Regions from separate parts of the Paenibacillus sp. R-74696 genome, predicted to be linked through region 1. Evidence: riboswitches for the same ligand, from Rfam matches in the RefSeq annotation. Region 1 holds a riboswitch; the other holds the start of a gene.
The links. Region 1 has a riboswitch for FMN ahead of ACSR9A_RS29915 (DMT family transporter). Riboswitches for the same ligand answer to the same signal wherever they lie in the genome.

Region 1 (15,730 bases):
AAATGGCGTTTTTGCATAACTCCATTGGAGCGGTACTTGGGCCGCAGGATTCATGGCTGTTAATGCGCGGCATGAAAACATTGGCGCTGCGGATGGAGCGTCATGAGTATAATGCAACAAAAATTGCGGGCTACTTGCTTGAGCATCCTTCTATTGAAGAGGTTTATTATCCAGCCTTGCCGCATCATCCAGGTCATGAGGTGCAAAACCGCCAATCGTCGGGCAATACCGGCATTTTCTCCTTCCGCGTGAAGGATGCCCGCTACATTGAGCCGATTCTGCGCCATATTCAATTGATTGCTTTTGCTGAGAGCTTGGGCGGCGTTGAATCGCTGATGACCTATCCGGCCGTACAGACGCATGCCGATATTCCAGAAGAAATTCGCCTTGCAGTCGGCGTTGATGATAAATTGCTTCGCTTCTCCGTTGGCATTGAGCATGCAGATGACCTGATTGCCGATTTGGAGCAGGCACTTGCCGCAGCTAAGCAAGAGATTGGGGAGGTATAGCAGCATGAGCGACAGACATAACAAAGAGGAATATGCCAAGCGTCATTTTGCAACGAAATTGCTTCATTTCGAAGGATCATTTGATGAGCAGACGGGTGCATCCAGCACGCCGGTTTTTCAGGCATCTACGTTCCATCAAAGCGATTTGTCCCAAAATCCGCCTTATGATTACAGCCGCTCCGGCAATCCGACAAGGCAGGCGCTGGAGGACCAAATTGCGCTGCTGGAGGGCGGTACGCGGGGCTTTGCCTTTGCATCCGGCATGGCGGCCATTTCAACGACGTTCCTGCTGCTGTCGGCGGGCGACCATGTTATTGTGACTGAGGATGTGTATGGAGGTACATACCGCCTGCTGACGACGGTGCTTAATCGTCTTGGCATGGAGACGACGTTCGTTGATATGACGGATTTTGAAGCCGTTAAAGCTGCATATAAAGAGAATACGAAGGCGGTATTTATCGAGACGCCTTCCAACCCGACGCTGAAAATCACCAATATTTCGCAGGTGGCATCGTGGGCGAAGGAGCATAACCTGCTGACGATTTTGGACAATACGTTTATGACGCCATATTATCAGCGTCCGCTTGAGCTTGGTGTAGACATTGTTGTGCATAGCGCGACGAAGTTTCTGAGCGGTCACAGCGACGTGCTCGCTGGTCTTGCTGTCACGGCGGATGAAGAGCTGGGACGCAGGCTGTATCAGCTGCAAAATGGACTCGGCGCCGTGCTGAGCGCCCATGAATGCTGGCTGCTTATGCGCGGCATTAAGACGCTGCAAGCGCGTATGGAGCATAGCGAGCGCAGCGCGCGCAAGCTGGCGGAGTGGCTGAATGAACATCCGGAAGTGACGAAGGTTTATTATCCTGGCCTTGCGGATCATCCGGGCCGTGAGGTGCATGAGCAGCAATGCTCCGCCTATGGCGCGGTGGTATCCTTTGACGTGGGCAGCGGAGAACGGGCGAAGGCGATGCTTGGCCGCGTGAAGATCCCGCTTGTAGCGGTCAGCCTTGGCGGCGTAGAAAGCATCCTATCGTATCCGGCGATGATGTCGCATGCGGCAATGCCGAAGGAAGTACGCCATGAGCGCGGTATTACGGACGGCCTCGTACGCTATTCCGTAGGCCTTGAGCATATTGAAGATTTGCTAGCAGATTTGGATCAGGCTTTGCGCGGCTAACGGCTGCGTAAAGTGGAGGAAAAGACGGCTGTCATTACTGACAAGCCGTGTTTTTCCTTTTTAGCGGCTGTATTGGCTGTAAACGAAAGATGACGAATTAGAGCTTAGTATGATAAAATTAGCCTATACTTAATTAGTTTGTGAAAAAAAGCGCAACATCAAAACTACAGCGATAGATAAGGAGGTCTTGCGTAATGGCAACGTTGGACCAGATATTGGATAAGGCCCTGCGGGGTGAGCGAATAAGCTTGGAAGAATGTATTATTATGTTCGAATCCGACGAGATTGAGAAAATGGGTAAAGTTGCAAATGAAATTATGCTGCGCAAGCATCCCGAGCCTATAACGACATTCGTTGTGGGAAGAAACGTCAACTACACGAATGTGTGCGACGTTTATTGCAGGTTCTGTGCCTTTTACCGTGCCCCGGGCTCCAAAGAGGGTTATGTGCTCGATAACGAGACGATTATGAACAAAATTCAAGAAACGATTGACGTGAATGGCACGGAAATTTTGATGCAGGGCGGAACGAATCCGGATCTGCCTTTTACTTATTACACGGACTTGCTGAAGGAAATCAAACAGCGCTTCCCGGACATTACGATGCACTCCTTCTCGCCAGCGGAAATTCAGAAGATGAAGGAAGTTTCGGAAGGCCTGTCGCTCGATGAGGTTGTTCGCCAGCTGCATGAAGCGGGACTGGATTCGCTGCCGGGCGGCGGCGCGGAAATTCTTGATGATCGTACTCGCCGTAAAATCAGTCGCAAGAAGGGCTCCTATACGGACTGGATCGATGTTATGAAATCGGCCCATCGCCATGGCATGAATACAACGGCTACGATGGTATATGGCTTTGGAGAAACGATGGAGGAGCGCGCCTTGCACCTGCTGCGCATTCGTGACGTTCAAGATGAGTGTAAAGCGAATGGCTACGACTCCGAAGGGTTTACGGCCTTCATTTCCTGGCCGTTCCAGCCAGACAATACGAGGATGCCGATGGAGAAAGCGAAGCCGGAGGAGTATTTGAAAATTGTGGCGGTCAGCCGTATTTTCCTCGATAATATTGATAATCTGCAATCGTCTTGGGTAACGATGGGACCTGACATGGGTAAACTTTCGCTGGCCTATGGCTGCAATGACTTCGGCAGCACGATGATTGAAGAAAATGTAGTGTCCGCTGCGGGCACGACGCACAAGGTCAACATTGAGCTGATATTGAAGCTTATTCGTGAAGCGGGTAAAGTTCCGGCGCAGCGCAATACGCGCTATGAAATTTTGCGGATGTACAATGAAAGCGATAAGGCTGAGCAGGATTTTGTGATGCAAAATTAGGCTGTAGCGACTGGCTAATTCGCAACTGTTTTCGATCATTAAAGATAATAACGCTTGTCTCCTATCTTTTTCGTTAAAGGATAGATAGGAGACAAGCGTTTTTTGTTAGTGCCTCTAAAAGCAGCATTTCACACTTTAGACACCTCGACCGATAGTTGTATAATATAGTCGTTCGGATTTTTTACCGAAATGTAGCTGAGCACCTCAACCGCGTACGCTTTCCCGCATAGGGCCAATCCGTTACTTTTCATATATGTTTTTATGATAGCGTACGTTTCAGACATCGTTTCATAAGAGCCTCGATGATTCATGACAACATAGATACCTTTAGGCTTGGTAAGCATTCTCTCCCCTAGTATGGGAGCTTTTAGCTTATTGGCAATGAAATCCCCGTAATAATCGCCTGATTCAAAATGATCCTTACATAAAATGGTCCAGATAGGAAACTCGTTTTCAATCAAATGATTTTCGCAGTAGGTTCGATGTTCATTTAATTTGTGAGCAAACTCCTTGTCACCATCGCCCTGTTCCAGTTGAGTGGCAATGAAATATTCCTCGTCACATTCCGCTATGAACGGACCATCTTGAAGCGTTCCCGCAGCTTGCTCCGACATTTCAATGGCGCCTTTCAAAAGTCTTTGCATTCGTTGTATTCTAATCTGTTCCATCTCTAGGTCATGCAGCTTTTGTTTGAGCAGTTCTATGAGCAGTGGGTTGTTCTGATTCTGAATAAACCCTTTAATTTCATGCAGGGAGCTCCCCGCTTTTTTCAATACATTAATAATATCCAGTACGTAGCATTGCTGAATGGAGTAATAACGATAACCTTTTGAGTTTATAAATTCTGGTTTCAAAAGTCCGATCTCATCATAATGAAACAGGGTATGTTTGGTAACCCCGCAAGTCTTGGCAAATTCACTGGTCGTAAAATATAGGCTGCGGCTGTCGGACATCGTTCATTCCTCCGTTACAAGCTATCAAAAATAATCAACCCTATTGTAGCCTATCAATTAAAGCTTGACTATAGGGTAACCCGATACTTTAAAGTTTGAAACAAGTTAACTTGCATACTTGGAGGAGTAACATGTCTAAATTCAAACGTTGGTTGGTTCTGGTTATCGTATCAAGCGCACTTTTACTTATTGTGATGGATATGACCATCCTGTATACGGCATTGCCCAGCTTAACCCACGATCTCGGTGCGTCAGCATCGGAAAAATTGTGGATATTGAATGGCTACTCGCTCGTCATGGCGGGTCTGCTTCCAGCAATGGGAACGCTCGGAGACCGATGGGGTCATAAAAAAATCTTCTCCCTCGGCTTGCTCGTCTTTACGGCAGCGTCACTGCTTGCCGCTTTTTCTCCCAATCCTTATGTGCTAGTGGCGGGACGGGTTCTGCTTGCCGTCGGTGCATCTATGATGATGCCGGCCACATTGTCCATCATCAGAATCACCTTTACAAATGGACGCGAGTTAGGATTGGCGATTGGCATTTGGGGCTCTGTTGCTTCTGGAGGAGCAGGTCTCGGTCCCATCGTAGGCGGTCTGCTTCTGGAGCATTTTTGGTGGGGATCGGTGTTTTTAATTAATCTTCCGATCGCCATTGTTGCGCTCGTATTGACACTGATCTATGTGCCAAATCATCCGGGCAATAAAGAAAAGAAGTGGGATTTAATTAGTTCGATTCAGATCATGATTGCGATGGTGGCAATCATCTATTCCATTAAAGAGTTTGCTAGGCGTGAAGGGTCGCTTACTTTAGCTGTTATAGGAGCTGTTATTGGCATTGTGGCTTTAATCATCTTTATTCGTAGGCAAAATAGCAGCGAAAATCCACTTATTGATCTTTCGTTATTTAAAATAAATGGTTTTTCGGCTGCATTTATCACGGCTTTGGCAGGCACATTTGCACAGATGGGGGTTCAGTATATTGTGACTCAGCGTCTTCAATTAGTGGAAGGCCTAAGTCCACTCCTAGCGGGGCTGTATACGATAAGCATACCGTTAGCAGCGCTCATTGCGGGTCCGCTGACTGGAGCGATCCTGCATCGCTATGATGTGATCCGTATTAAAAGCGCAGCCCTTCTGCTTGCGGCTCTGGGAATGGGGGTGTATCTGATGCAATTCGATTCGGGCATTGCTGAGCAGATACTTGGACTCGCTCTCCTTGGTGCAGGCTTAGGAGCAGGGATGACAGCAGCATCGCATTCAATTATGAGCTATGCTCCCCCTGAGAATGCGGGGATGGCGGCATCCATTGAGGAAGTGGCCTATGAGATGGGGGGAGCGTCAGGCATTGCGATCATCGGAAGTATGTCAGGCCTCGTATACACCTTGGCTATGAAAATTCCTGCCGGACTCCAGGTTCCGGGTAATGTGAAAGACAGCCTGGATGAAGCGCTTCTGGCTGCAGAAGGATTGCCCGCACAGGCTGCCGAGGCGTTAAAAGAAGCAGGTCGTGCGGCTTTTGATCAGTCCTTTTTCGCGATTATTGCGGGGGTAACCGTATTTTTGGTGGCAGCCTCGATCATCGTTGGTTTGACGGGAGCTCGTTCAAAGAAAAGAAGCGCCGCCCAGTCTTAATCGAGTTAAATAGCCAAGTAAGGTTAACATTTTCCGTGAGGGGATGGTTTGTAAATGATTCATCAATTGATAGTGATTGCATGCATGGTAGCCGGGATCACCTATTTCATTCTCGCAGGTAGAAACATCATTAAAGAAGACAGCATTCAGCATGATTTGCTGCTTGAAAAGTTAAAGCAAAAGGAAGAGATAAGGCTGAAGGTTAGCTAGAAGATTGGTTAGAAATTTGGCTGAGGAATAGATAAAATCCAAGAAAATAGATCGGAAAAATAAAATATTATTCCAAATGCCAATTTTCCACACAAATAGACTATTCAAACTGTAATCTTCTGTGTTACAATACGATTTAATCGAATATGAATCTTCAGGGCAGGGTGCAATTCCCTACCGGCGGTAAGGATGCGTTCGGAGCATCCAGAGCCCGCGACTCCTGGCTGCTTGCAGCCGGGACTGATCTGGTGAGAATCCAGAGCCGACGGTATAGTCCGGACGGGAGAAGATCAGAACCAGCTTGTTAAATGACAATCATTTAACAAGTTTGTTGATGATGCCCTTGTCAGATTGCTGACAGGGGCATTGTTTCTTTTTCATAATAAAAGAAGGTTCAATTCAAAACTTTCTCAGGAGGTTTTTGAATTGCAGAACACATTAGAGCTGGCTGGCGAGAAAGCGGGCTGGCGAACATCACGAATTGCGGGCATAAACGGTATATGGTATGTGGCGCTTGGGGCGACACTTTGGGGGCTTGACCCGCTGTTCCGTATTTTATTGCTCAAAAGCTTCACCTCGGCGCAAATTGTATTTATTGAGCATATTTTGCTCGCTTTTTACGCAGTGCCTGTATTGTTTAAATTCCGCCGCACATTAGTCGGCAAGCTGTCGATTGGTGTCATTGGCGCGCTGCTATTTATTTCTTGGGGCGGCTCGGCAGTAGCTACCGTATTATTCACCGCTGCCTTTTCTCATGGGAGCGCCAATGCGGTGCTGCTGCTTCAGAAGCTCCAGCCGTTATTTGCCATATTGCTCGCCAGAGTTTTGCTGAAGGAAAAGCTGCCACAGAAATTTTTCGTCTTTTTGCTGGCGGCGCTGGCAGGCACGTATTTGTTGACCTTTGGCTTTGGATCTCCGACTGTGGGCCTGCATGATCTTGCTTTGCTCAGCTGCCTCTTCTCGATAATCGCGGCGGCATTATGGGGCGGCTCGACCGTTATGGGCAAATATTTGCTGCAAAAGAAATTGTCCTTTTCCATAGTGACGTCCCTTAGGTTTCTGCTTGCTCTGCCGCTGCTCAGCGTCATTTTGCTCGCAAGCGGCGACGCATGGAGCCTGAACGCACAAGGCAGTCAGCTGTCGCTCATTGCCGTCAATTTATTGTTTCAAGCGTTTTTCCCAGGCTTAATCAGCATGCTGCTGTATTACAAAGGGCTTTCCTCAACTAAAGCTGTATACGCGACGCTTGCTGAGCTTTCCTTCCCTGCCGTTGGCGTATTGATTAACTGGCTCGTATTTGGTCAGTCGCTTACATTAGGGCAGCTTAGCGGCTTCCTGCTTATCTGGCTGACGCTATGGCTCATGAGTCGAAGCAGCAATGAACAGGCAGCTCAGCAACCACAAGCTGCTGCTTAAACTGAGGCTTATTCACAACCCCTTCATTCCCAATGTCTTCATCGTATATCGCTGCTGCATGCGCCATATACTGTATGAGGGGAATGAAAGGGGTTGGCTTGTTTATGGAACTGTTTACCGTTACGCTGCCTTCCAAGCTTCAATCAACGGCAGCTGGCTTAGCGGCCTTAATGGCACAATATACGAATGAGGATTTACATATTGAAGCAGCACCCCAGAGTCAGTTGGTGCAGTTCGATTTGGAGTCCGAGGGCACCATTATGTGCCAGTCGGCAACGCCTTATTTTCAACTGAATAAGCATGGAGAAATACTGTACCACCGCGCTGCCAAAGCGCTCGCTGAATATGTTGTAACCAATTTGGAATCGGAAATGCTCATTAGCATCATTAAGAAAAAATATCAGGGCGGCCATTCCACTGACGTCTCCGTTATCGAAAAATATTGCAGCCAGCTGATGCAGGATACCGATCTGGATGGCTTGAACGCCAAGTTTCTGGATGCGGATAGAAAGCGACGCAAGCTCAAGGTAGCCGAAGAAATCGAACTGTATTTGAATGAAAATACACGACTTGACCTTGGCGGCATCGCTACCTTCAGGCTTCATGGGTATCGTCACGAGCTAGGCGACATTGTGGAATACGCTCTGGATGAATATGTGCTCGATAAGCAATATCAGGAGTTTATTTCGCTGCTCAAATATTTTGTTGGGCTGCAGCAATCGAAGGTCGCCATGGTCCATTTGGTTCATAAAGGCAACCATGATTTTATGCTGTATAATGACAAATTTCAATTGTTCGAGCCGAAGCCGCATTCCGACCGCCTGGTGGCCGAAATGCTGGAAACGGAAATGAACATCGAGGATATGGTTATCAGCTCGCTGATTGCCGCGTCTCCTAAGCAAATTGTCGTTCATACGCAGCATGTCGATATGCAGGTCATTCGGACGATTGAAACGATTTTTGACAACCGGGTATCGGTGTGCAGTGATTGTGTGTTGTGCTCCCACGCAATGGGGGAATGGAATGATGGTGTTACTCAGCCTTAAAATAAGTAAGTAATATGAATCAGCATGATGAACTAGCCAAATAAACTAGCTGCAGGCTCGCCGATATTCGGCGAGTTTTTTTCAAATGAAAGAAATACATAAATAATACAAAATTGTGTATTACACTATGACATAGGACTGTAACTTTAAATTGGGAAGAAGGAACACGCATGACGACCGTACTCGTAGTGGATGACGATCCGCATATCCGGCAGCTGCTCCGTTTGTTTTTGGAAGATGAAGGAATGGACATTATAGAGCAAAGCAATGGTGTAGACGCTTGGAACTACTATAGCAATCAACCGGTTGATCTTATTATTCTCGACATTATGATGCCGCAGATGGACGGCTGGGAGCTGTGCAGAAGGGTGCGTGAAGCGGGGGATAAGCCGATTATGATGATTACCGCCAAAGGGGAGGCACCAGAGCGAATTAAAGGCTTTCGGCTGGGCACCGACGATTATATGGTAAAGCCTTTTGACCCGATGGAGCTGGTGATGCGGGTGAAGGCGCTGCTGAAGCGGTATCGCATTTCAATCTCACAAATTGTTCGTTTAGGACAAGTAACCCTTGATAAAACGAGCTATCAAATTCGTTACAAGGACTCAGGCTCAAACGAGTCGATTCCGCTCAAGGAATTTGAACTGCTATTTTTGCTGGCGAGCTATCCGGGCAAGCTATTCAAGCGTGATTCATTAATTGAGCAAATATGGGGCTACGATTACGAGGGCGACGAGCGGGCTGTGGATACGCATGTTAAGCGACTGAGAGAGCGTTTTGCCGCGTATGAGCAGGATTTCAAAATCGTGACGATCTGGGGGCTAGGCTACCGGCTGGAGGTATATCGTGATTAAATCGCTGTATGTCCGCTTCATTCTTATGTTTGTTGCATCGGTTATAGCGAGCGTCATTTTAAGCTTTTTCATGACCCATTTTCTGTTTAGCCACAAGCTTCGCGCCTACGTACAGGACAATTTAATCATCAGCGGCAAAACGATAATTGAATCCTACAAGCATTCGTACCCCAACAATTTGGATGCTTTAATGGAGGGGATAACCGCTCTGCCTATTTTCACCATTATCGTTTATGACGAGCAAGGCAGACCGCTTCACGAAACCGACAAAGTTGCCAAACATGAGCTGCACGTGGATGAAAAAAATCTGCGCAGCGTGCTGAACGGCGGCATATACCGTGGTGGAATGGACAAAGAATATGATCGGCTCGTCGTGGGGCTCCCTTTTCAAATGGAAGGACATGCTTACGCCTTGTTTATAAAGCCCGAAACGAATAACGTTGCCGACCTCGCTTTCGGCTATTTCCGTATGCAGCTTATTCTCGTTATGTTCATTGGAACGCTTCTCGTGATCATCACCTCCCGTTATATGGTACGGCCTTTGAAGCATTTAACCTTGGCTACGCGCAATATGGCAAAAGGCGATTTCAGCATCAGGCTGGCTACGAAACGCAAGGATGAGATCGGAGAGCTGACAGCAAGCTTTAATCAGATGGCCCAGGAGCTCGATTCGTTGGAGCGGGTGAGAAGGCAATTTGTCTCGGACGTCTCCCATGAAATTCAATCGCCGCTTACTTCAATTAAAGGCTTCACTATGGCGCTTAAGCAGAAAAAGTTGGATGAGGAAAGCCGTCTTCGCCTGCTCACCATTATTGAGGAGGAAAGCGATCGGCTTTCCCGGCTAACGCAGGATTTGCTCAAGCTTTCCGCGCTTGAGCATGACCAAATCCAGCCGAATATGAGCCAATATCGTTTGGATGAGCAGCTTAAGGATGTCATGATTGCCAGTGAGCCGCTTTGGTCTGCCAAAAACATTAAGCTAGAACTGAATCTGGAGCCTATAGTGATTTCGGCAGATGAAGATAAGCTGAGCCAGCTCTGGACGAATCTGCTGAGCAATGCGATTAAATTCACAGGAGTTGATGGTGTTGTTTCGATTAACCTGGTGGCAAGCCAACATAGCGTGACTGCTTCGGTTGCCGATAGCGGAGTAGGTATTGCAGAGGAGGAGCTTCAGCATATTTTTAAATCTTTTTATAAAATAGATCAGTCCCGCGAGCGTGTGGTTGGCGGAAATGGCATTGGCCTCTCGATCGTCAAACGAATTGTCGAGCTCCATGCAGGGGAAATCAGGGTAGAGAGTGCAGTGGGAAAAGGTACGATGATGACAGTCATACTGCCGCTCGTCCCTCCAAATAAATACAATAAGGTCTGACAGGGGTCTAATACATAATTAGTACAAAATTACTGGTTATGATAAAGGAGGTTATACAACGAGAGGAGAGATATACATTGAATCGGTTGACTAAATTTAGCTTGAAAAATAGTGTTGCTGTCATTTTATTATGCGTTTTGGTGCTGGGGTATGGCTTGTATGCCTCCACGCAAATTAAGCAGCAGACGTTTCCGGATTTGGATTTCCCGGCCGTGTTCGTACAGGCGATTCAGCCTGGCGCCTCTACGGAGGAGATCGAGTCGGAGGTTGCAAAGCCGATTGAAGACCATTTGAAGCGTGTGCAGGGCTATGAGTCGTTAACGAGCACCTCTGCTGAAAATGCAGCCAGTATTTTTATCCAGTTCCCATTTGGTACTGACATGGATAAAAAATACAGCGAAGTTAAAGCTGAGCTCAGCAAGCTGAAGCTTGCCGATAATGCCAGTGTAACGGTGCAGCGCTTGTCGGCAAATAGCCAGCCTATTTATCAAGCGGCTGTATTCGCTGCCGAAGGAGATTCGGCAAAGCTAGCTGATGAGCTGCAAAACAGCATCGTGCCTGAGCTGAAAAAGCTAGCTGGAGTAGGAAGCGTTACGCTAAAGGGCGGTACGACGAATGAGCTAAGCATTGTTGTAGATAAAAATAAAGCGGCGCAGCATGGCATTACGCTCAGCTCCATCCGCACGGCGCTTCAGGCGCTAGACTACGCCCTGCCACTGGGCTCGGTGTCGCAGGAAGAGACGGTAATACCAATCCGGTTGACCGGCAGCCTCGATACCTTGAAGCAGCTTGAAGAGCTGAAGCTGGCGGCAACGGCTGGCGGCGGCGCCGCAGGCTCAGCGACAGGCAGCGCTAGTGGAGCGGGTGCTGGCGGTATGCAGGGCAATGCGGCTAATCAAGCTGCTCCTGGCAGTGCCGCAGGTTCTGCATTAGGAAACGTTGCCGGGTCAGGCGCAGCATCAATTGGTTCTGGAGTTTCAGCCGGTGCGGTCACCTCAGCTGCTATCACGCTGGGTGATATTGCCGACATTAAGACGGTGGCTGAGCAAAATGAAATTACCCGCTTTAATGGCGAGCCGAGTTTTGTAATTTCGATTCAGAAGACGCAGGATGCCAACACGGCAGATGTGTCTGACAGTGTGAAAGAGCTGCTCAGCACTTATCAAGAAAAAGGCGAGCTGAACTATCATGTCATCGTTGACCAAGGGCAGGATATTAAGGAATCCGTATCCGGCCTCGTTCGTGAAGGCCTGTATGGCACATTGTTTTGCGTACTCATTATTTTCTTGTTTTTGCGCAATGTAAGAGCGACGATTATTTCGATTTTGTCGCTGCCGATTTCTATTTTTGCAACGATTGCGATTATGGATCAAATGGGCTATACGCTTAACATTATGACGCTGGGCGGCATCGCCGTGTCCGTCGGACGGATCGTCGATGACAGCATCGTCGTTATTGAAAATATATATAGATGGCGGCAGGAAAAAGGCGAGAAAATGAGCGGCAAGGAGCTGGCCTACCAAGCGACCCGCGAAGTGATCGGGGCTGTGGCCTCATCTACGGCGGCGACGATTGTCGTCTTTGCACCGCTCGCTTTTGTCAGCGGGATCATTGGACAGTTTTTCCGTCCGTTTTCGATTGCTGTCGTCCTCTCCATATCGATTTCGCTGTTAGTATCGGTGATGCTGATACCTGTGCTGGGCAGTCGCTTTTTCAGAAGCGTGAAGCCGCATACGAAGGAAAGCAGACTTTCGAATGGTTTTGAAAAAGTGATCCGCAGCGCGCTAAAGCGCAAAGCGCTCGTATTAGGTTCAGCTGTCGTGCTTTTAGCAGGCTCGCTGGGGCTAATTCCTTTAATCGGCGTTGCTTTTCTGCCGACTAGTGCGGCACCGAGCTTAGCTATTGATGTTGCCCTGCCAGCGCAAAGCAGTCTGAAGCAGACGGACGATGTCAGCGGCGAGGTGGAGGCCTATTTAAGTAGGCTGGAAAACGTAGAGAGCTACGAGGTTTCCGTTGGGGGTGCAGGCGCTAACCCGCTGCTCGCTAGCGGCGGCAATAATAAAGCGACGATCACGGTTCAATTCACCGAAGGAAGCGATATGGCGCAGTTGACTTCGAAGCTGCAGACTGAGCTGCTGGCTGTAGTCACTGCGAAGCAGGCAGGCACAACGCTCAATATTAAAGCGGGCGAACAGCAGGGGCCGCCTTCGGGCAACAATATTGATGTCAGCATTTATTCGGACAGTGCGGACAAGCTGGCGCAAACGGCCCTTCAAATAGAAAAGCTAATGAAGGAAAGCAGCGATTTAAAGGATATTACGAACAATATGGATGAGGTAACACCAAAATGGGTCGTTTCCCTTAATCAAAGCGGAATGGATGCTAATATTAGCCCTTTTCTGATTATGCAATTGACCGGCGAGCAGCTGCGACCAGTCGATGCTGGCACCTACAAAATCGATAACAAGGAGCAAGCCATAACTTTGTCGTATGAACAGCAAATTGCTACAAAGCAAGAGCTGGAAAATATACAGATTCCTACTGCATCGGGCATGAAGAAGCTGAAGGACATCGCGGAAATAACGGAGCAGAATGCTTGGATCAAGGTCAGCCATGATGATGGGAAAATGTACGCTCTCGTTAGTGGAACGGTGAAGGACGCCAGTGCCGTATCGGCCGTTACAAAGCTGGTGCAGGCGGATATTGATAGTCTGACGCTGCCTTCCGGTGTGGAGCTTAAGGTCGGCGGCGGGCTGCAAATGATCAATGACGGCTTCTCAAGCCTCGGTATCGCCATGGCGGCAGCGATTGGCCTCGTATTTATTATTATGAGCATGACGTTCGGAGGCTTGCGGACGCCGCTTATTATTATAGCCTCGCTGGTGTTTATTCCGGTTGGCTCGCTGAGCGCCTTGCTTCTGACAGGGCAGTCATTGTCTATGAGCGGCATGATTGGCATGCTGATGCTGGTCGGCATCGTCGTCACCAATGCGGTCGTACTGTTTGATCGGGTGGAGAAAAATCGCAAAGCGGGCATACCGATTACAGAAGCGATCGTAGAGGCGGCAAGAACAAGGCTTAGACCGATTTTAATGACGGCTTTTGCGACGATGCTTGCGCTTGTTCCCCTTGCCTTATCCGGCTCCTCGACGAGCCTCATTTCGGGAGGCCTTGCGATAGCGGTTATTGGCGGCTTATTCAGCTCGACGCTGCTCACATTGATCGTTATGCCGGTCATATATGAAATGGTGTGGAAAAAACACAAGGTTAATGCAGCGGATACGTTTAATGACTATGCATGAGGAAGAGGGAGTGAGAGCAATGAATGGACGTAAAGGAAGAAGATTCATGGTGTTTGGCGTGTTTGCTGTACTGATGCTTGGAGCTGCTTTTGCTGAGGTGCCCACACGGCAGGGTAGCGAGGTAGCACTGATGCCGCTCTTCCTCATTTTGCTTACGATCAGCGTATACCGGATCGTTCGCGTACGCCGCCGCAGCATCTATAAAGGAAAAGGCTTGTCGTAAGCCTCTCCAACTAAAGGTGCTTAAGGCAAACTACGCCCTAACGCTTGACCTGCTTGCTATTCAGGACTATAATTATGCTGATATAAGATGAAAAGGCATTGATAAAGACATGTATTTACACATTCAACTGGTTCAGAGAGAGGAAACAAGGCTGAAATTTCCTTCCAGATCAATGTAAATATACCCCTTTGTAGCTGTATAGCCGAACGTGCTTCAACTAGTGAAGCGCCATTAAGCTGTACCGGAAATCTCCGTTACCAGATGAATTAAGGATTGGCTGCAGCCGGGATGAAATACGCTGATAAGCGTTAGGCGAGCAATCGAATTAGGGTGGAACCACGAGCTTACAAGCACTCGTCCCTTCGCGGGATGCGTGCTTTTTTTGCGTTCAGAACGCAGCAGCTTGGAAGCTTAGCGAAAGAAAGGATGATAACGATGGCGATTAAAGTAACTTTGCCGGATGGCGCAATAAGGGAATATGTTGCAGGAACAACAATTGAAGAGGTGGCTGGCTCAATCAGCAGCGGACTGCGCAAAAATGCAATTGCCGGTAAAATTGACGGGAAAACCGTTGATGTTTACACACCTATTAGCGAAGATGCAAAGGTTGAAATCGTAACCTTGGATTCGGCCGATGGACTGGAAGTATACCGTCACAGCACAGCGCATTTGATGGCACAGGCGATCAAGCGCATATATGCCGATGTTGATCTTAAGCTCGGTATTGGGCCCGTTATTGAGGATGGCTTCTACTATGATATCGATATGGAGCAGTCGATTACTCCGGAAGATTTGGTGAAAATCGAGAAGGAAATGGATAAAATTGTTCAGCAAAATCTCGATATCCGCCGCCGCGTCGTCAGCCGTGATGAAGCGATTGCCGTATTTACCGATATTGGCGACACGCTTAAGCTGGAGCTCATCCGCGATCTTCCTGTGGAATCGGAAATTACGATTTATGATCAGGGCGAATTTTTCGACCTATGCCGTGGGCCTCACCTTCCGTCTACTGGACGGATTAAAGCCTTCAAGCTGCTCAGCGTAGCAGGCGCTTACTGGCGCGGAGATTCCAAAAACAAAATGCTGCAGCGTATTTACGGAACAGCGTTCCCTAAGAAAGCACAACTGGATGAGCATTTGCACTTCCTTGAGGAAGCGAAAAAACGCGATCACCGCAAGCTTGGACGCGAGCTGAAAATGTTCACGTTCTCGCGCGAGGTTGGCCAAGGCTTGCCGCTCTGGCTGCCGAATGGCGCGAAAGTTCGCCGTACATTGGAGCGCTACATCGTGGATATGGAAGAGCGTCTTGGCTATGAGCATGTATATACGCCTGTACTGGCTAACGTTGAGCTTTACAAGACATCCGGCCACTGGGAGCACTACAGCGAGGATATGTTCCCGAAAATGGTGCTGGATAACGAAGAGCTTGTTCTTCGTCCAATGAACTGCCCGCATCATATGATGGTTTTCAAAAGCGATATGAGAAGCTACCGCGACTTGCCGGTGCGTATTGCAGAGATGGGAACGATGCACCGTTATGAAATGTCCGGTGCCCTGACTGGCTTGCACCGCGTTCGCGCGATGACGCTGAATGACGCGCATATTTTCTGTCGTCCGGACCAAATCAAGGAAGAGTTTGCCCGTGTTGTCAACCTCATTCGCAAGGTATACGAGGATTTCGGCATTAAGGAATATCGGTTCCG
Region 2 (15,730 bases), on a different contig from region 1:
CTCTCTGCATGATCCTGAGCACGCGGAGAATACGAAAGGTCTGCCGGAAGTCGTACAAAATTCCATTCGGAACTTTGCCAATAGCTCGATCGCGCTTGAGAAAGGCTGGATTAGCTACTGTTTGTTCGTCATCAGCAAAAATTCAGCTCTCAGCCCGGCAGAACTGCGAGAGCACAACGCAAAGCAGATGTCCAACAGGACACCGTATCTGGAAGCTCGGCGCAACATGTTGCAACAAATCTAAAGGAGTGAGGGAGCATGAGTTACGGGATTACCAGAACTGAGATCAAAGAGATCCTGTTCGATATCTTCGAACAGACCTTGGGTTTGGAACGCACCGAATTGGAGCAATCGGATACCTTCAAAGAACTGGGGATCGGATCGCTCAATGCGGTTGAACTGCTCGAAGCGATCAACGTCCGGTTCGACCTGAACCTGCCGACCAGCATCGTATTTGAATGTGCAGACCTTGAGTCTCTGGCGGTCTACATGGAAAAGCAGTTCCATACCCTCGTACAACCTGCAAAACAAGCACAGCCGACGGTATCGGCACCAACGCCGACACCGACACCGAAACCAGCACCAGCACCGACACCCACTCCGCCCGCTCGCGAAGCACGGGTCGAGACCGAGGAGATCGCCATCATCGGTCTCTCCGTCCGGAGTGCCGGGGCGAACGATCAAGAAGAATTCTGGAACCTGATTCGCGACGGGAAAAAATGCATCAGCGAAGTGAGCGATCCGAAACGACTGGAATACATCCAAGATCATTCGTCCAATCCGTTTCCGATCAACTATGGCAAGATGGACGACATCGACCGCTTTGACCCGCTCTTTTTTAATATCTCGGCCATCGAAGCTGAGAAGATGGATGTCACCCAGCGTATTTTGCTGGAAGAAGCGTACAAGTCTTTAGAAGATGCCGGCTACACCCCGACGCAGCTGCGCGGGCAGCCCGTCGGCACCTTTATCGGCACCGCCGGTTCCTCGGCGCTCGCTCAAGATTTTTCCCATTATTCCATGCTCGGATATGACATCAGCATCCTCGCGGCTCGCATGGCGTACTATCTGGATCTGAAAGGGCCGGCGCTGGCGGTGAACACGGCCTGCTCCTCTTCGATGGTGGCGATCGACCTGGCCTGCCAGCAGTTGAAGAGCGGGGAGATCAACCTCGCCATCGCAGGCGGAATCACGGTCTACAGCCATCCGGGCTCGTTCATCTCCATGCACAACGCCGGGATGCTGTCTCCTAATGGCGAGTGCCGTCCATTTGACGATGGAGCGAACGGCATCGTTGTAGGCGACGGCGTCGGGGTCTTGATTCTCAAGCGCCTCTGCGATGCCGAGCGGGACAACGACCACATCTACGGCATCATCCGAGGCAGCGGCACCAACCAAGACGGCCAGACCTCCGGCATCACCGCGCCGAGCTTCCTCGCGCAGAGCCAGCTGCAAGAATCGATCTACCGCAAGTACGAGATCGACGTGGAAGACATTCAATACATTGAAGCGCATGGCACGGGCACCAAGCTTGGCGATCCGATCGAGATTCACGCCCTTAACAACACCTTCCGCAAATTCACGACTCAGACAGGCTTCTGCGGAATCGGTTCGCTCAAGGCGAACATTGGTCACACGACGGCTGCAGCAGGCGTGCTCGGCGTGATCAAAGTCTTGATGAGCATGAAGCATGGAGAGATGCCACCCTCCATCCAGTATGCACAGGGCAACAAGCACATCGACTTTGCCAACAGCCCGGTCTTTGTCAACACAGCTCGTCGCGAGTGGACGCCAAATCGAAATGGCAAGCGCCTGGCTGCCGTAAACTCGTTCGGCTACAGCGGCACGAATGCCCATATGGTGATTGAAGACTATTCCAATCCGTCGCGTGCGGTTGCAGCGCCGATCAACGAAGCGATGCCAGGTCTGTTCGTGCTGTCGGCCCAAAGTGCAGAATCGCTGCAAGCCAATGCCGATGCCGCGCTCCGCTACCTCCGCTCTCACCCGGACGTCTCGCTCCCCGACTTCCTGTACACCTATCAAGTGGCGAGAGAGAGCATGGCACAACGGCTTGCCATCGTTGTCAAAGACCGGGACCAGCTGATCGGCCAGCTCGAACGCTACCTAGCAGGGGCCGGCAAGTCTGGAGAAGTCTTCGTGGGCACCGTCGGCAAGAACGGCAGCGTCAACGTTATCAATCTGGCCGACACCGAAGAGGGACAGGCGTTCCTCCTGAGTCTGCTGCACAACTGCAAGCTCAAGACGATTGCAGAACTGTGGGTCAACGGCAACCGGATCGACTGGGAAGGGCTCTACCCGGCGGGGACGGTCAAGCGACTGACCGGACTGCCGACCTATTCGTTTGCGCAAGAGCGCTACCCGTTGCCTGCGTTTCAAATCGTGCAGACAGGCTTCGGCAAGCAGGGAAAATCTGCCGTCAACGCCTTGCATCCGCTGCTCCATCGCAACACGTCAGACCTGAACGAAATGCGCTACAGCACCGTCTTCGCCGGCGAGGAGACCTTCCTTCGCGATCGGATGGTGCCGGAATTCGCCCTGTTGGAGATGGCGCGCGCGGCTGTGGAACAGGCGTCCGGCGCTCTAAAGGAAGGTCGCACACGCCTTTGTTTGCAAAATATCGTCTGGGAGTCGCCGCTCGCAGTGGGTGCTGACGGGTCGCAGGTGCACATCGCACTGTACCTGGCCGCTAATGGCGAGATCTCCTTTGAGATCTACAATGACGAGGAAGAGCTGCACGCATCAGGAAGCGCCTTGCTGACAGAGGACGAAGCGCCACTCCTCGATGCGTCCACCTTGCAGGAGCGGGGCGCGCGCGTCACGCTGCCGATGGTGCCTTCGCAGTTTCTGCTCCATCCGCACTTGCTGGATACCGTGCTGCAAGGGAGTGTGCCCGCCACCTTGCAAGAGGTCGCGATCTATGCCCCTTGCCCTCCCTCCATGTGGGTTGTGGCAGACGACGGCAACTTCACGTTCTGCGACGAACAAGGCAAGGTCTGTCTGCAAATCAGCGGTCTGCAAACGCAGAAGAACCGCCCGCAAGCGGTCTCTCCATCCGCCGAGCCGTTTGCCTTGATGACCTTTGAGGAGATCTGGCAAGAAAAAGCTCGAAACAACCACGCGCCTTCCAACTTGAACACGCTGCTCTGCTTCCTCTCGAATGCGGAGGCTCAGCGTGCGGTCGTGGAAGCGGTGCAAGCGCGAAGCCCGCAGACGCAGGTCCTTTTCGTCGCGCAAGAGACATCCTGTCAGCAGGCGCTCCGCAGCGTCCAAGAACAGCAGGGGGAAGTTGATGCCTTGCTCTACCTCTGGCCGCTGGAAGACGCTTCGCTCGTGGAGGACACGAAACCGATCCTCGACATCGTACAAGCCCTTGCGACGACGAAGCTTAAAGCCAAGAGCCTGATGCTCGTCGGCCAGCACCGAAATGCGACCGAGCGTGCGTTCCTTGAATCATGGATCGGCTTTGAGCGCTCCTTGGGCTTGGTGCTCCCGGATACCCGAGCGGCTGTCGTGATGCAAGAAGCCGGGGCCGTTTCCTTGCAGGAGAACATGCATCTCCTTCTAGACGAGCTTAATGCTTCCAAAATCGAAAGCGTCCTCTACCAAAACGGCAAGCGCCACGTCTGCAAGGTACAGCCGACCCGCATCCAAGCCGGCTCTTCCACCTTGCTGAAATCGGGCGGCACTTACCTGATCACCGGCGGTCTGGGCGGTCTGGGCTACTTGCTCGCCGAGCATCTGGCTGGCAAACACACGGTCAACCTGATCCTGACCGGGCGCTCGGCGCTCGATGCTGCCAAACAGGCGAAGATCGAAGCGCTTGAAAAACGAGACAGCCGCGTCTTCTATCTGCAAGCGGACGTCTGTGACCGCACGCGTATGGAGGAGGGGCTTGCAGAAGCCAGGTCGCAGTTCGGCCGTGTTCACGGCGTCCTGCACGCAGCCGGCCTCGTCGGAGCCGAGAGCATTCTCGACAAGGATGACCGCCGGTTCCAGCAAGTGCTCGACCCGAAGGTCAAAGGAACGCTTCTGCTCGACGAACTGCTGCAAGGGGAGCCGGAACTTGATTTTACCTGCTACTTCTCCTCTTCATCGGCGATCATCGGGGACTTCGGCTCGTGCGACTATTCGATTGCCAACCGCTTCCAAATGGCCTATGGCGAGCTGCGCAACGGGACAACATTCGTCATCAACTGGCCGCTTTGGAAAGCTGGGGGCATGCATTTTGAGAAGAAAGAAAACACGGAAGCCTACTTCAAGACCAGCGGGCAACGCTTCTTGGAAGTGGAAGAGGGCCTTGCAATTTTTGACCGCATCCTGTCGCAGAACCGCACCCAGCATCTTGTGATGGTCGGCCAGCCGAGCCGCATCGAACGCATGCTGGGCCTCGCGAAGTCGGCAGCGCCCACTCCGGTGCCCGTGCATTCCGGCAGAAACACCTCTTGCGGCAAGGGAAGACGTCCGGAGATGAAAGGATTCACGCTCGAACAGTGCGTGGGGTGGGATCTCAAAGAGCAGATCAGCTCCGTTCTCAAGATTCCGCGCACCAAACTGGACGTCGAGGAGAACTTGGCCGATTTCGGGTTTGATTCGATCAGCTTGGCCGAGTTTGCCGGTTTCCTGTCGAAACACTACAGCATTGCCGTGACGCCAGCCTTGTTCTTTGATCATTCCACGATCAGAGCTCTGACCCAGTTTTACGCGGTCACACATAGGGAGGCAATGCGGGACTTCTACCAAGAGCAAGCGGCATCCACACCGGCGATCGCGTCAGCACCTGTCGCTCCAATCGTCAGCACCCCGTCCAAGCGCCCTTCGCGCAAAAAGACCGGCAAGGCGCGATTCGCGCCCGGAGGAGCGGTGCGCAGTGCGCAGGAGCCGATTGCCATTGTCGGGATCAGCGGCAGATTCCCGCAGGCGAGCAACGTGCAGGAACTGTGGAAAAACATCCGAGACGGGAAGGAAGCGATCACGGCCGTCCTGTCTGACCGCTGGGACTGGCGGGAAGAGAAGGGCATGGGCAAATGGGGCGGATTTGTCCCGGACGTGGATCGCTTCGATCCCTTGTTCTTTAAGATCTCGCCCAAAGAAGCGGAGTACATCGATCCGAAACAGCGCCTGTTCCTGCAGGAAGCATGGCATGCGCTGGAAGATGCCGGCTATATGGGCGAGCGCATTCGTGGAACCGCATGCGGCGTCTATGTCGGGGTGGAAGAGGGAGAGTACGGGTTCTTGGCCGGAGAGGACAGTCCGCTGAACAGCAACCAGAACGCCACGCTCGCGGCCCGCATCTCCTATGCGCTCAACCTCAAGGGCCCGAACATGGCGATCACCGCCGCCTGCTCGTCCGGTCTCGTCGCGATTCACCAAGCCTGCCAAGCCCTGCGCCAAGGCGAATGCGACATGGCGCTGGCCGGCGGTGTCAGCCTGTTGGTCTCGCCGATGATCCACAACGGCATGGGCAAGCTCGACATGCTCTCCCCGGATGGCACCTGCTTTGTGTTCGACGGGCGTGCAAATGGCCTGGTGCCGAGCGAAGCGGTAGCTGTCGTCGTGCTCAAGCCGCTTAGCAAAGCGCTGGAGGATGGCGATCAGATCTACGGCTGCATCAAGGGCAGCGCCGTCAACTACGACGGCCAGACCAACGGCATCACCGCGCCGAGCCCTGCGAGCCAAGCAGACCTGCTTCATCAAGTCTACAAGCGCTTCAGCATCAACCCGGCCGACATCCAGTTTGTGCTCTCCCACAGCGTCGGTTCCAGATTGGGAGACCCCATCGAGGTGCAGGCGCTCACTAACGCCTTCCGCCGACACACTGACCGGACGCAATACTGCGCGCTCGGCTCGATCAAGCCGTTGATCGGGCATACGTTCGCCGCATCCGGCGTCGTCAGCTTGATCTCCATGCTGATGGCGATGAAAGAGCGGACGATTCCGGCTCTGCACAACTATGAATCGAGCAACGACTACATCAACCTGACAGACAGCCCGTTCGTGATTTATACCAAGAACAGATCGTGGACCACAGCCGATGAGCGCCCGCGCCTCGGTGCAGTCAGCACGACCGGCATCAGCGGCACGAACGCGCATCTTGTAGTCGAAGAATACATCCCGGCGCAGCAAGAGGCGGTCGATCAAGAACCGACGGAACCACCGCAGATCATCGTCCTCTCCGCGAAGAATCGCGAGCGTCTGGACGAGGTTGCCGCACAGCTGCTCGCGTTCCTCGAAGCCGACGAGAGCTTGAAGCTGCCTGACATCGCGCACACGCTGCAAGTCGGCCGTGACGAGATGGAGGCGCGACTTGCGATGGTGGTACAAAGCCGCGACGAGCTGATGCAAGGTCTGCGAGGCTATTTGAAAAAAGGCGACGCGCCCATCGTGCTCTATCTCGGCGACCTGAACGAGTCTCATTCCGAGATCCTCGATCTTCTGGCCGTGATCACCGGAGAGACCGTTCTTCGAGCCTTGCTGGCAGAGGGTAATCTTGGAAAATTAGCCCTCTACTGGGCGAAAGGCGGCAAGATTCCTTGGGAAGCGCTGCAAGGCGGAGCATCCGCTCGTCGCATCTCCTTGCCGACCTATCCGTTTGAGCGCCGCCGCTGCTGGCTGACCGCTCCGACAATCGCAAGACGAGAGCTGACAACGCAGAGCCTGCCAGCAGTTGCTGCAGCTTCTGCTTCCGAGGCGGCTCCCGTCTCGGAGGAACAGGACCTCGCCATCGCGGAGGATCTGCAGGAGCGAGTCATCGGCATCATCTCCGAACTGGTGGGTCTCAAGCCTGCGGAGCTTAAGGTGAACAAGCCGCTCGACCACTACGGGTTTGACTCGATTCTGTTCATGCAGCTGCTGCAGCAGATACAAACGCAGATCGACCCATCTTTCTCATTCGTCAAACTGAGCGATTGCCGATCGATGGAAGACCTGATTCGAGAGCTGGTTCCCAATGGGACGACCAAGGCGAAGCCTAAAGCGGAGATCGTGAGCCAGACTCCCACACCGCCGCAAGCACCGCTCGCAGCACCGCCGGCCCACAAGCCCGTGCAGACCAGCTTGCCGCAGTTCCCGGAACTCGTCCTGCTGAACCAAGCCACGGAAGGTCGTCCGATCTTCTGGATGCACGGGACGGCTGGCGGCGTCGGCATCTACTCGATGATCGCCAAAGTGAGCAACCGACCCTTCTACGGCATCAAAGCGCGTGGTTGGATGAGCAACCGCACCCCGATCCGAGGCATCTACGCGATGGCCGCGTATTACGTGCACATCATTCAGAGCGTGCAGCCGGAAGGGCCGTATGACTTCGGTGGCTATTCGCTCGGCGGCCTTCTCGCCTACGAAGTGGCCCGTCAATTGCAGGAACTCGGGCAAAAGGTGAACTCCATCATGTTCCTCGACACCTTGTATTCGGACAAAATCTACACCAAGACCATTTTGCCGGAAGCGATGTTCAATAGAAAAACCGCGATCCTGCAGTCGGTCAACATGTCCCTGCTCACCGAGATTCAGCACGAGCCGGAGAAGATTCCGACCACATTGATTCACCGTGATGATCTGGACCCGACACTCTCGGATGAGGAATATTCCAAGCAGCTGTTGACCCTGGCCCGCGAGCGCGGCTACAAGCGCACGGAAGACTACCTGAACACCATGATTCAGAGTAGTTCTGACGTGCAGGAAGCGATCGACCGCAGCGGATTTACCATCTTGCCGTTGACCTATCCGCAAGAGGTCAGCGCCTATTTCTTCCGCAACAAAAGCGGCTCGTTCCTCGGGGCACTGGAACCGTACTTCAAAGTCAAGACGAGCCCCGTATTCGACCAAGGGGATTATTGGTCCGAATTTGAACGTCAGATCGACGATTTCCACCTATTCGACATTGACTCGTCCAACCACATGATGCTGCTCTCGGAACCAAAAGCAGCTGCATCGATCCTTGCTTTCAGCCAAGAGCTCTACTCCGCATTCGGGCTGGACCCGACGTTCCTTGTAACGTTTGCCAACGAGCATCGCAGTTGCGTCGGCACCACTTCATAACGCCAAAAAGGGATTCTCACGCGGGTCGTGAGAATCCCTTTTTTTGTCTTCAAAATTAGTCTTTTTTGATTGCGAAGGTCAGTTCCGCTTCAGCGGCCAGCTCGCCGTCGACATAAGCAACGGCCTGTCCTTTGCCGATGACGCCTTTGAGTTTCGTGATCGAGACTTCGATGCGCAGTTGGTCGCCCGGAACGACTTGGCGGCGGAAGCGAGCACCGTCAATACCTGCCAGGAAGGCGATCTTGCCTTTAAAGTCCGGCACGCTCAACATTGCGACTCCTCCAACCTGTGCCATTGCCTCGACGATCAGCACCCCCGGCATCACCGGAAATCCTGGGAAATGCCCTTGGAAAAACGGTTCGTTGATGCTGACATTCTTGAATGCAAACAGCGCCCGCACCTGTTCTTCCTCCGTATGATCGATCTGCAACGCAATCCCGAGGCCGCCGGCCTGGGTGACCATCTCCGCCGTCTCCTCAATCGTTTCCGTACGCCCGAGGTCCGAGCTATGCCCGCGCACGCGACCCGTGCAATACAACTGCTTCAAAGCGAAGAAGGGTACCACCTTTCGGTTCGTCGTATGATTGAACCCGAAAGTGTCATTGGGCAACTGAAAAGTAACCGGGGATTCTGGCGTTATCTGCTTCGTGGCTTACCCAAAGTGAGTCTTGAGGTCGGGTGGCTTTCGCTTGCCCACAATTTGCTCAAGTGGGCAACGCTGAAGCAAAAGCGCAAGTTCTGGGGCTAGTTTAGCCCCGAAACTCGCGCTTTTTTTATCTCATTCAAAATTCGAAGCGGTAAGGGCATCACAAGGTAGATAAAAAACTACTTTTGGGACAGCCCATTTTTTCTTGTTTTTACCTGCTGCGTCGTGACTATCTGATTCCTGTTTTTCTCATACTAAAAGGGAAACGAACCCAAAGTACAGATAAAGGACTGATGACGGATGGATACGACGCAGCGGCAGCCTCTCTATTTGCGTTTGCGCAAGCGGATTGGGATACGTCCCGAGAAGGAAGTGACGCTCGGGCAGGCGGCGAGGCTGCTTGGCGAGTCCGAAGAGCAGGAACAGCGCCTCGGCCAGCTCGTTCTATATCGTCACAGCAAGCCGGACGGCAACCGCGTCGTCATCGATTTGCTGCAAATTGTCAGCCGGCTGCGCGAGCTGGAGCCTGGTCTGTCTATTGAAGCCTATGGCGATCCGCAGGTGCTGGTTATGATTGCGGATAAGCCGCCAAAGCCGCGCATTCCGCTGCTGATTTTTTCATGGCTGCTGCTGTTTTTCGGCGCAGGTCTGGCGATTATGAACTTCCATACGGATGTCAGTATGAAGGAGGTCCATATTCGGATCGTCGAGCTGATAACCGGAGAGCATAATGAACATCCGCTTTGGTTTCAAATTCCATATTCCTTCGGCATTGGGCTTGGCATGGTGCTGTTTTTCAACCATCTGTTCCGAAAAAAATTCAATGAAGAGCCGAATCCGCTAGAAGTAGAGCTGTTCACCTACCAGGAAAATGTGAACGCCTATGTTATCGCCGACGAGATGCGTAAAAAAAATGATCGTCAAACCGCTCGGAGTGAGGACGATGCTTGATTGGCCGATTCATGCGTTTATTGTCATGCTGGGCTTATCGGGAGGGCTTGCGGTAGGCAGCGGACTGGTGGCGCTGCTAACAGTGCTGGATCTTATTCCGCGATTGGCCCAAATTGCCTTTGCCTACAGCCTGTCCATTTGGTTTGAAACGGCGGTAATAAGCGGTGCGGTTTATTGGACATTCGCAGATTTTTTCGATTGGAAGCTTTCGCTTGCGGGCATTACGTCACAGATTGCTGTTGGGCTGCTCAATGGCATTTTCGTCGGCTTGCTTGCGGCGGCGCTGACGGAAGTGCTGAATGTGTTTCCCATCCTCGCCAAACGCATCCATCTGTCGGACTATTTAGTTGGCCTTGTGATGGCGATGGTGCTTGGCAAAACGCTCGGGTCGCTGCTGGACTGGCTTTGGTATCAATGGTAGGGAAATGGTAGAGAATGAGCAGGGCTATGCTGGAGAACTGAGGTGAAGGAAGAGGATGGATAAGGATCAAGAGCAGCACAATGAAACGGGGCAAGATTACAAGCAGGCGAGCATTCCTGGCTTGATGAAGCTGGGAAATGAGCCAGACACCGAAGCGGGCAGGGAGAAGCATTCTTCCGGTAAAAGAGAGCGAGGCTGGCGGCAGGTGAAGGGGTTTCTTCATGCCCAGCAGCTTGCTGGCGGGGAGAAGGAGAACCCGCACGTGGAGAGTAGAAGCGACCACCAGCAAAATAGGGAGGAAGGGCAGCATGGCCACGATCAGCCGCTGCATGCCCGTGCCAAAGTGCAAGAAAGCAGGCAGGGACAGCGGCAAACGCAGGAACGAGGGAAGTCGCAAGGCAAAGAGCAAGGGCAGGATGGTCGCGAGGAGCGGATTCCTTCGGATTTGGATGATGTATTGGAGCGGCTGAAAAATGAGCTTGGCTACGGCAGCAGCTTCGATGTTGTTGTTCGGGAAATGATATTCGGCGAGCGGCGAGTCGCGTTCGTGTTTATGAACGGTCTAGCAAAGGATACGCTGCAAACAGAAGTGCTGAAGCGGCTGACCTACTTGCAGCCGGATGATTTATCATCCGATGCGCTGCATGCCTTTCTCGATATGTATGTGCCAGCATCCCAGGTCAAGTCCGAGCAGGACTGGAATAAGCTGCTGACGGGCATTCTCTCTGGCGGAACGGCGCTGTTCATCGACAAGGAAGCAACGGCGCTGCTTATTGACGCCAAAAACTTTCCGGCACGCTCGCCGGACGAGCCAAGCCTGGAGCGGGTCGTCAGAGGCAGTCGCGACGGCTTCGTCGAAACGTTGATGATGAATATTTCGCTTGTAAGGCGCAGGCTGCGTGATCCGCAGCTTCGTTACGAGCTGGTGCAGATTGGCGAGCGCACGCAGACGGATGTATGTATCGCCTACATTGCTGATTTGGTAGACAAGGAATTGCTTAAATCCGTTAAGGAAAAAATTTCGCTGGTCAAGGTAGACGGCATTCCGCTTGCCGACAAGCAGCTGGAGGAGGCGACCGTTAAACGGGGCTGGAGCCCATTCCCGCTCGTCCGTTATTCGGAGCGTCCGGATGTTGTGGCCTCGCATTTGCTGGAAGGAGCGGTTGTCGTCTTCGTGGACACATCGCCCAGCGTCATGATTTTGCCGACGACATATTTCGATCTTATCCAGCATGTTGAGGAAAATCGCCAGACGCCGTTTATCGGCACCTATCTGCGCTGGGTACGGTTTATTGGCATATTCGCCTCGCTTTTTCTGCTGCCGCTCTGGCTGCTGTTCGTTATCCATCCGGAGCTGAAGCCGCAGGCGCTGGAGTTTCTAGGGCCATCGAAAACCGGCAAGCTACCGCTGCTCGTACAATTTCTACTGGCGGAGGTTGGTGTCGATCTGCTGCGGCTCGCCTCGGTGCATACGCCAACTTCGCTGGCGACGGCAATGTCGCTCGTATCAGCTATTCTCATTGGCGATATTGCGGTCCAGACGGGCATTTTCGTCAATGAGGTCATTTTGTATATGTCGGTTGCGGCTATTGGGATGTTTGCGACGCCGAGCTATGAGCTGGGGCTGGCGAACCGCATTGTCAGGCTTGTGCTCATTACGCTTGTGGCAGCCTTTCAGGTGCCGGGCTTCATTGTTGGGACGACGGTTATCCTGCTGTTTTTGTGCATGGAGCGTTCGTTCAATCGTCCCTACATGTGGCCGTTTATTCCGTTTGATTTCCGGGCGATGATGAATATCATTTTCCGGACGCCCGTGCTGCAAAATCGCAAGCGGCCCAATCTGCTGCGGCCCCAGCAGCTCGATAAAATGCCCGAAACGGAGTAAAGCCGTAAATAATGCAAATGACTTGTTAAATTATCCATTACGCTTGCGGGTAGATTGCGATATACTGTTGCTATTGGTGTAAATCGAATCTATTCACGTATGGAGGAATAATAACAATGTACTTGCACGGAACGAGCAAAGTTAATGCCCAGGGGCATTTGGAAATCGGCGGCTGTGATGTAACGGAGCTGGCGAAAGAATATGGTACGCCGCTATATATTGTCGATGAGGCGTTAGTGCGAAAGCGCGCGAATGAATATGTGACCGCTTTTCAAAAATCCGGCCTGCAATTTCAAGTGGCCTATGCAAGCAAAGCATTCAGCACAATGGCAATGTGTGCGCTTGCCGAGCAGGAAAACCTGTCGCTTGACATCGTTTCCGACGGAGAGCTGCACACGGCGCTGAAAGCGGGCTTCCCAGCAGCGCGCATTCACTTCCACGGCAACAATAAATCGCCGGATGAAATCAATATGGCGCTGGATGCAGGCATCGGCTGCTTCGTAGTAGATAACTCTACTGAGCTTAAAGTGCTTAATGCGCTGGCGAAGGACAAAGGCTTGACGGTTAAAATTTTGCTGCGGATTACGCCGGGTGTTGAGGCGCATACGCATGACTATATTTCCACGGGCCAACAAGATTCCAAGTTCGGCTTCGATTTGACGAATGGCGCGGCTAAACTGGCGATTAAGGAAGCGATGGAGCTGTCCAATCTGGATGTGCTTGGCGTTCATTCCCACATCGGCTCGCAAATTTTTGAAGTAGACGGCTTTAAGATGGCTGTTGAGAAAATGTCGGCGTTTGCAATTGAAATTCGCCAAGACCTTGGCTTGACGTTCCAGGTTATCAACCTTGGCGGCGGCTTCGGCATCCGTTATGTAGACGGAGATTCCCCGCTTCCAGTTGCTCAATACGTTGCAGCGATTACGGATACGCTCATTTCCAGCTTTACGGCAGCGGAATTCCCGCTTCCTGAAATTTGGGTTGAGCCGGGCCGCAGCATCGTTGGCGATGCAGGCACAACGCTTTATACAGTTGGAACTAGCAAGGAAATTCCAGGCGTGCGCAAATATATCGCTGTAGATGGCGGCATGATGGATAACCCGCGTCCGGCGCTTTATCAATCCGTTTATGAAGCGGTGCTTGCAAATCGTGCGAACGAGGCAAGCGAAGAGACGGTTACCGTAGCGGGCAAAGCTTGCGAAAGCGGCGACAAGCTCATTATTGATTTGGAATTGCCGAAAGCAAACAGCGGCGATCTGCTTGCAGTATTTTGCACAGGCGCTTATAATTATTCGATGGCGAGCAACTACAACCGTTTCCGCCGTCCAGCTGTCGTATTTGTCAAAGATGGCGTGTCTGATCTCGTCGTTCAGCGCGAATCTTTGGACAATATTGTCGGCAATGACTTGCTTCCGGCAAGACTTCGCAAAACAGCCCTTGCGAAATAAGGGTTAAATTTGGTAACGTAGTCTTATTCGGATATAGAAAGGTAGATGTTTAATAGATGGCAAAACAAGCGAAAATTACAATGGCAAACGGAGCAGAGGTTATAATTGACCTCTTTGATCAAGATGCGCCTAACACAGTTGCAAACTTTGAGAAGCTTGCCAACGATGGTTTTTATAATGGTTTGACTTTCCACCGCGTAATCCCGGGCTTCGTTGCTCAAGGCGGCTGCCCTACTGGCAACGGCACTGGCGGACCTGGCTACACAATCAACTGTGAAATCAACCCAAACAAGCATGAGCGCGGTTCCCTTGCAATGGCGCATGCTGGACGCAACACAGGCGGAAGCCAATTCTACATCGGCTATGCTCCACAGCCGCATCTGGATGGCGGACACACTGTATTTGGCAAAGTAGCTAAAGGCATGGAGCATGTTGACACGTTCCGCCAAGGCGAAAAAATGGAAAAAGTTGAAATTGTAACGGTTTAATCGTTGCTAGAAGGCCGCTTGTTTTTCCGATTGGTCGGGGGAACGAGCGGCTTTTTTTATAAAAGGCTCAAACATTATGACTGCTAATTGAGAATCAGAATCGAAAACTCTTGCTTTTTCAATTTTGCGGTGGTAACATTTCATCAGAGTTACATTTTAAAAGTAAGTGACTATAAGAAAAACGCCTGACGGCGTTCTTTCTATTAGACGCCATCGTTTTGGCGAAACGTATAGAAAAAAATAATACAGTGGCTTTCCTTCGGGGTCGGGTGAAAATCCCAACCGGCGGTGATCAGGAGGCTGTCTAAGCGCTTGGAACGTTGAAGCGACAGATATGCTGCCTGTCAGTCCGTGACCCGTATACAATGAATTCAGAGCGTGTGAACGCATGAACGGATTGTGTACGGCTGACCTGGTGCAATTCCGGGACCGACAGTACAGTCTGGATGGGAGAAGGAGACACTTTCAAGGCGTGATTTCATGCTTATTTGCTTGCACTTTTTTTGCTGGGCAATTAGGTCTGTTAAAATCGATTATTTGTGTACTTGAAAGCGGGTCTCTAGGATATACTCTCATCTCCGTTGGCTATGTTGCTAATGGAGGTTTTTTGCGTTCATGGATATTTTGAATGACAGTTATTATATGAGCTTAGCACTGGATATGGCAGAGAAGGCGGCTGGACAGACGGATATTAATCCAATCGTCGGCTGCGTCGTTGTAAAGGAAGGCCGAATTATCGGCATTGGTACACATCTCAAGCGGGGAACCGGGCATGCTGAGGTGCATGCGCTGCAAATGGCGGGCGAAGAAGCGGAAGGTGCTACTGCGTATGTAACGCTGGAGCCTTGCAGCCATTTTGGCAAGACGCCGCCTTGCTGCGAGCGGCTTATTGATGCCAAGGTGGCAAGGGTGGTCGTTGCAACGACCGATCCGAACCCACAGGTAGCTGGGCGGGGCATTGAACGGCTGAAGGAATGCGGCATTGAGGTTGAGGTGGGCCTTCTAGGGGAACGTTCCAACCAAATGAATGAAAAATTTAATAAATACATTACGACGAAGCTGCCGTTTGTCACCCTTAAGACAGCGAGCACGCTCGATGGCAAAATTGCTTCCCGCACCGGCGACAGCAGATGGGTAACGGGCAGTGCTGCAAGGGAGCAGGTGCATACGCTGCGCCATCAGCATATGGGTATCATGGTCGGTATCGGCACCGTTCTTGCAGACGATCCGCAGCTCACGACAAGAGCAGACGTACCGGCGCTGCATCCGGTGCGTATTGTCATCGACAGCAGCCTGAAGCTGCCGCTCACCGCGCGCGTGGTCACGGATCGGACAGCAAGAACGATCGTCATTGCGACTGAGCAGGCGGGTGACGCCAAGGCGCAGGAGCTGCTGGCTGCTGGCGTCGAGCTCATTCGGGCAGGCACCGGAGAGCAGGTTGATTTGCCGGAAGCGATGAGAAAGCTTGGCGAGCTGGAAATAGGGTCGATTTTGCTGGAAGGCGGAGGTAAGCTCAATGGTGCAATGCTAACAGCAGGACTCATCGATAAAATCATGATTTACATGGCTACCAAAATCATTGGCGGAGCAGCAGCTCCCGGCACCTTTGATTTTGAAGGCTTTGAAAAAATGGCGCAGGCTATTGAACTGGAGCGCACGCAGGTGGAGCAAGCGGGAGCTGATATTTGCATAAGCGGCTACCCGGTCTACCGTCATGTTTAGAGAGGAGGGTTAGCCGTGTTTACGGGTCTGATTGAAGAAGTCGGGAAGCTGAAGCGGGTGGTCAAGCAGGGCGAGGCTATGGTAGTAACGATTGCCGCCTCCCGCGTCCTCGAA

Region 2: another riboswitch for FMN. It lies ahead of ribD (bifunctional diaminohydroxyphosphoribosylaminopyrimidine deaminase/5-amino-6-(5-phosphoribosylamino)uracil reductase RibD); the one in region 1 lies ahead of ACSR9A_RS29915 (DMT family transporter).

Annotation. Positions count from the first base shown of each region.
Region 1 covers NZ_JBPULM010000050.1:316,333-332,062, reverse strand. Annotated here, with positions in the region: gene ACSR9A_RS29945 (aminotransferase class I/II-fold pyridoxal phosphate-dependent enzyme) at 1-509, shown strand, start outside; gene ACSR9A_RS29940 (trans-sulfuration enzyme family protein) at 514-1,686, shown strand; gene mqnC (cyclic dehypoxanthinyl futalosine synthase) at 1,881-3,017, shown strand; gene ACSR9A_RS29930 (MerR family transcriptional regulator) at 3,146-3,970, opposite strand; gene ACSR9A_RS29925 (MFS transporter) at 4,102-5,601, shown strand; gene ACSR9A_RS29920 (hypothetical protein) at 5,656-5,811, shown strand; FMN riboswitch at 5,958-6,106, shown strand; gene ACSR9A_RS29915 (DMT family transporter) at 6,238-7,227, shown strand; gene ACSR9A_RS29910 (putative sporulation protein YtxC) at 7,332-8,273, shown strand; gene ACSR9A_RS29905 (response regulator transcription factor) at 8,444-9,127, shown strand; gene ACSR9A_RS29900 (sensor histidine kinase) at 9,120-10,502, shown strand; gene ACSR9A_RS29895 (efflux RND transporter permease subunit) at 10,580-13,804, shown strand; gene ACSR9A_RS29890 (hypothetical protein) at 13,824-14,027, shown strand; gene thrS (threonine--tRNA ligase) at 14,463-15,730, shown strand, end outside.
Region 2 covers NZ_JBPULM010000030.1:209,538-225,267, reverse strand. Annotated here, with positions in the region: gene ACSR9A_RS12800 (PfaD family polyunsaturated fatty acid/polyketide biosynthesis protein) at 1-244, shown strand, start outside; gene ACSR9A_RS12795 (SDR family NAD(P)-dependent oxidoreductase) at 259-8,055, shown strand; gene fabZ (3-hydroxyacyl-ACP dehydratase FabZ) at 8,111-8,518, opposite strand; gene ACSR9A_RS12785 (transposase) at 8,471-8,803, shown strand; gene ACSR9A_RS12780 (stage V sporulation protein AA) at 9,002-9,652, shown strand; gene ACSR9A_RS12775 (stage V sporulation protein AB) at 9,645-10,073, shown strand; gene ACSR9A_RS12770 (spore germination protein) at 10,129-11,958, shown strand; gene lysA (diaminopimelate decarboxylase) at 12,075-13,406, shown strand; gene ACSR9A_RS12760 (peptidylprolyl isomerase) at 13,463-13,894, shown strand; FMN riboswitch at 14,146-14,356, shown strand; gene ribD (bifunctional diaminohydroxyphosphoribosylaminopyrimidine deaminase/5-amino-6-(5-phosphoribosylamino)uracil reductase RibD) at 14,510-15,616, shown strand; gene ribE (riboflavin synthase) at 15,632-15,730, shown strand, end outside.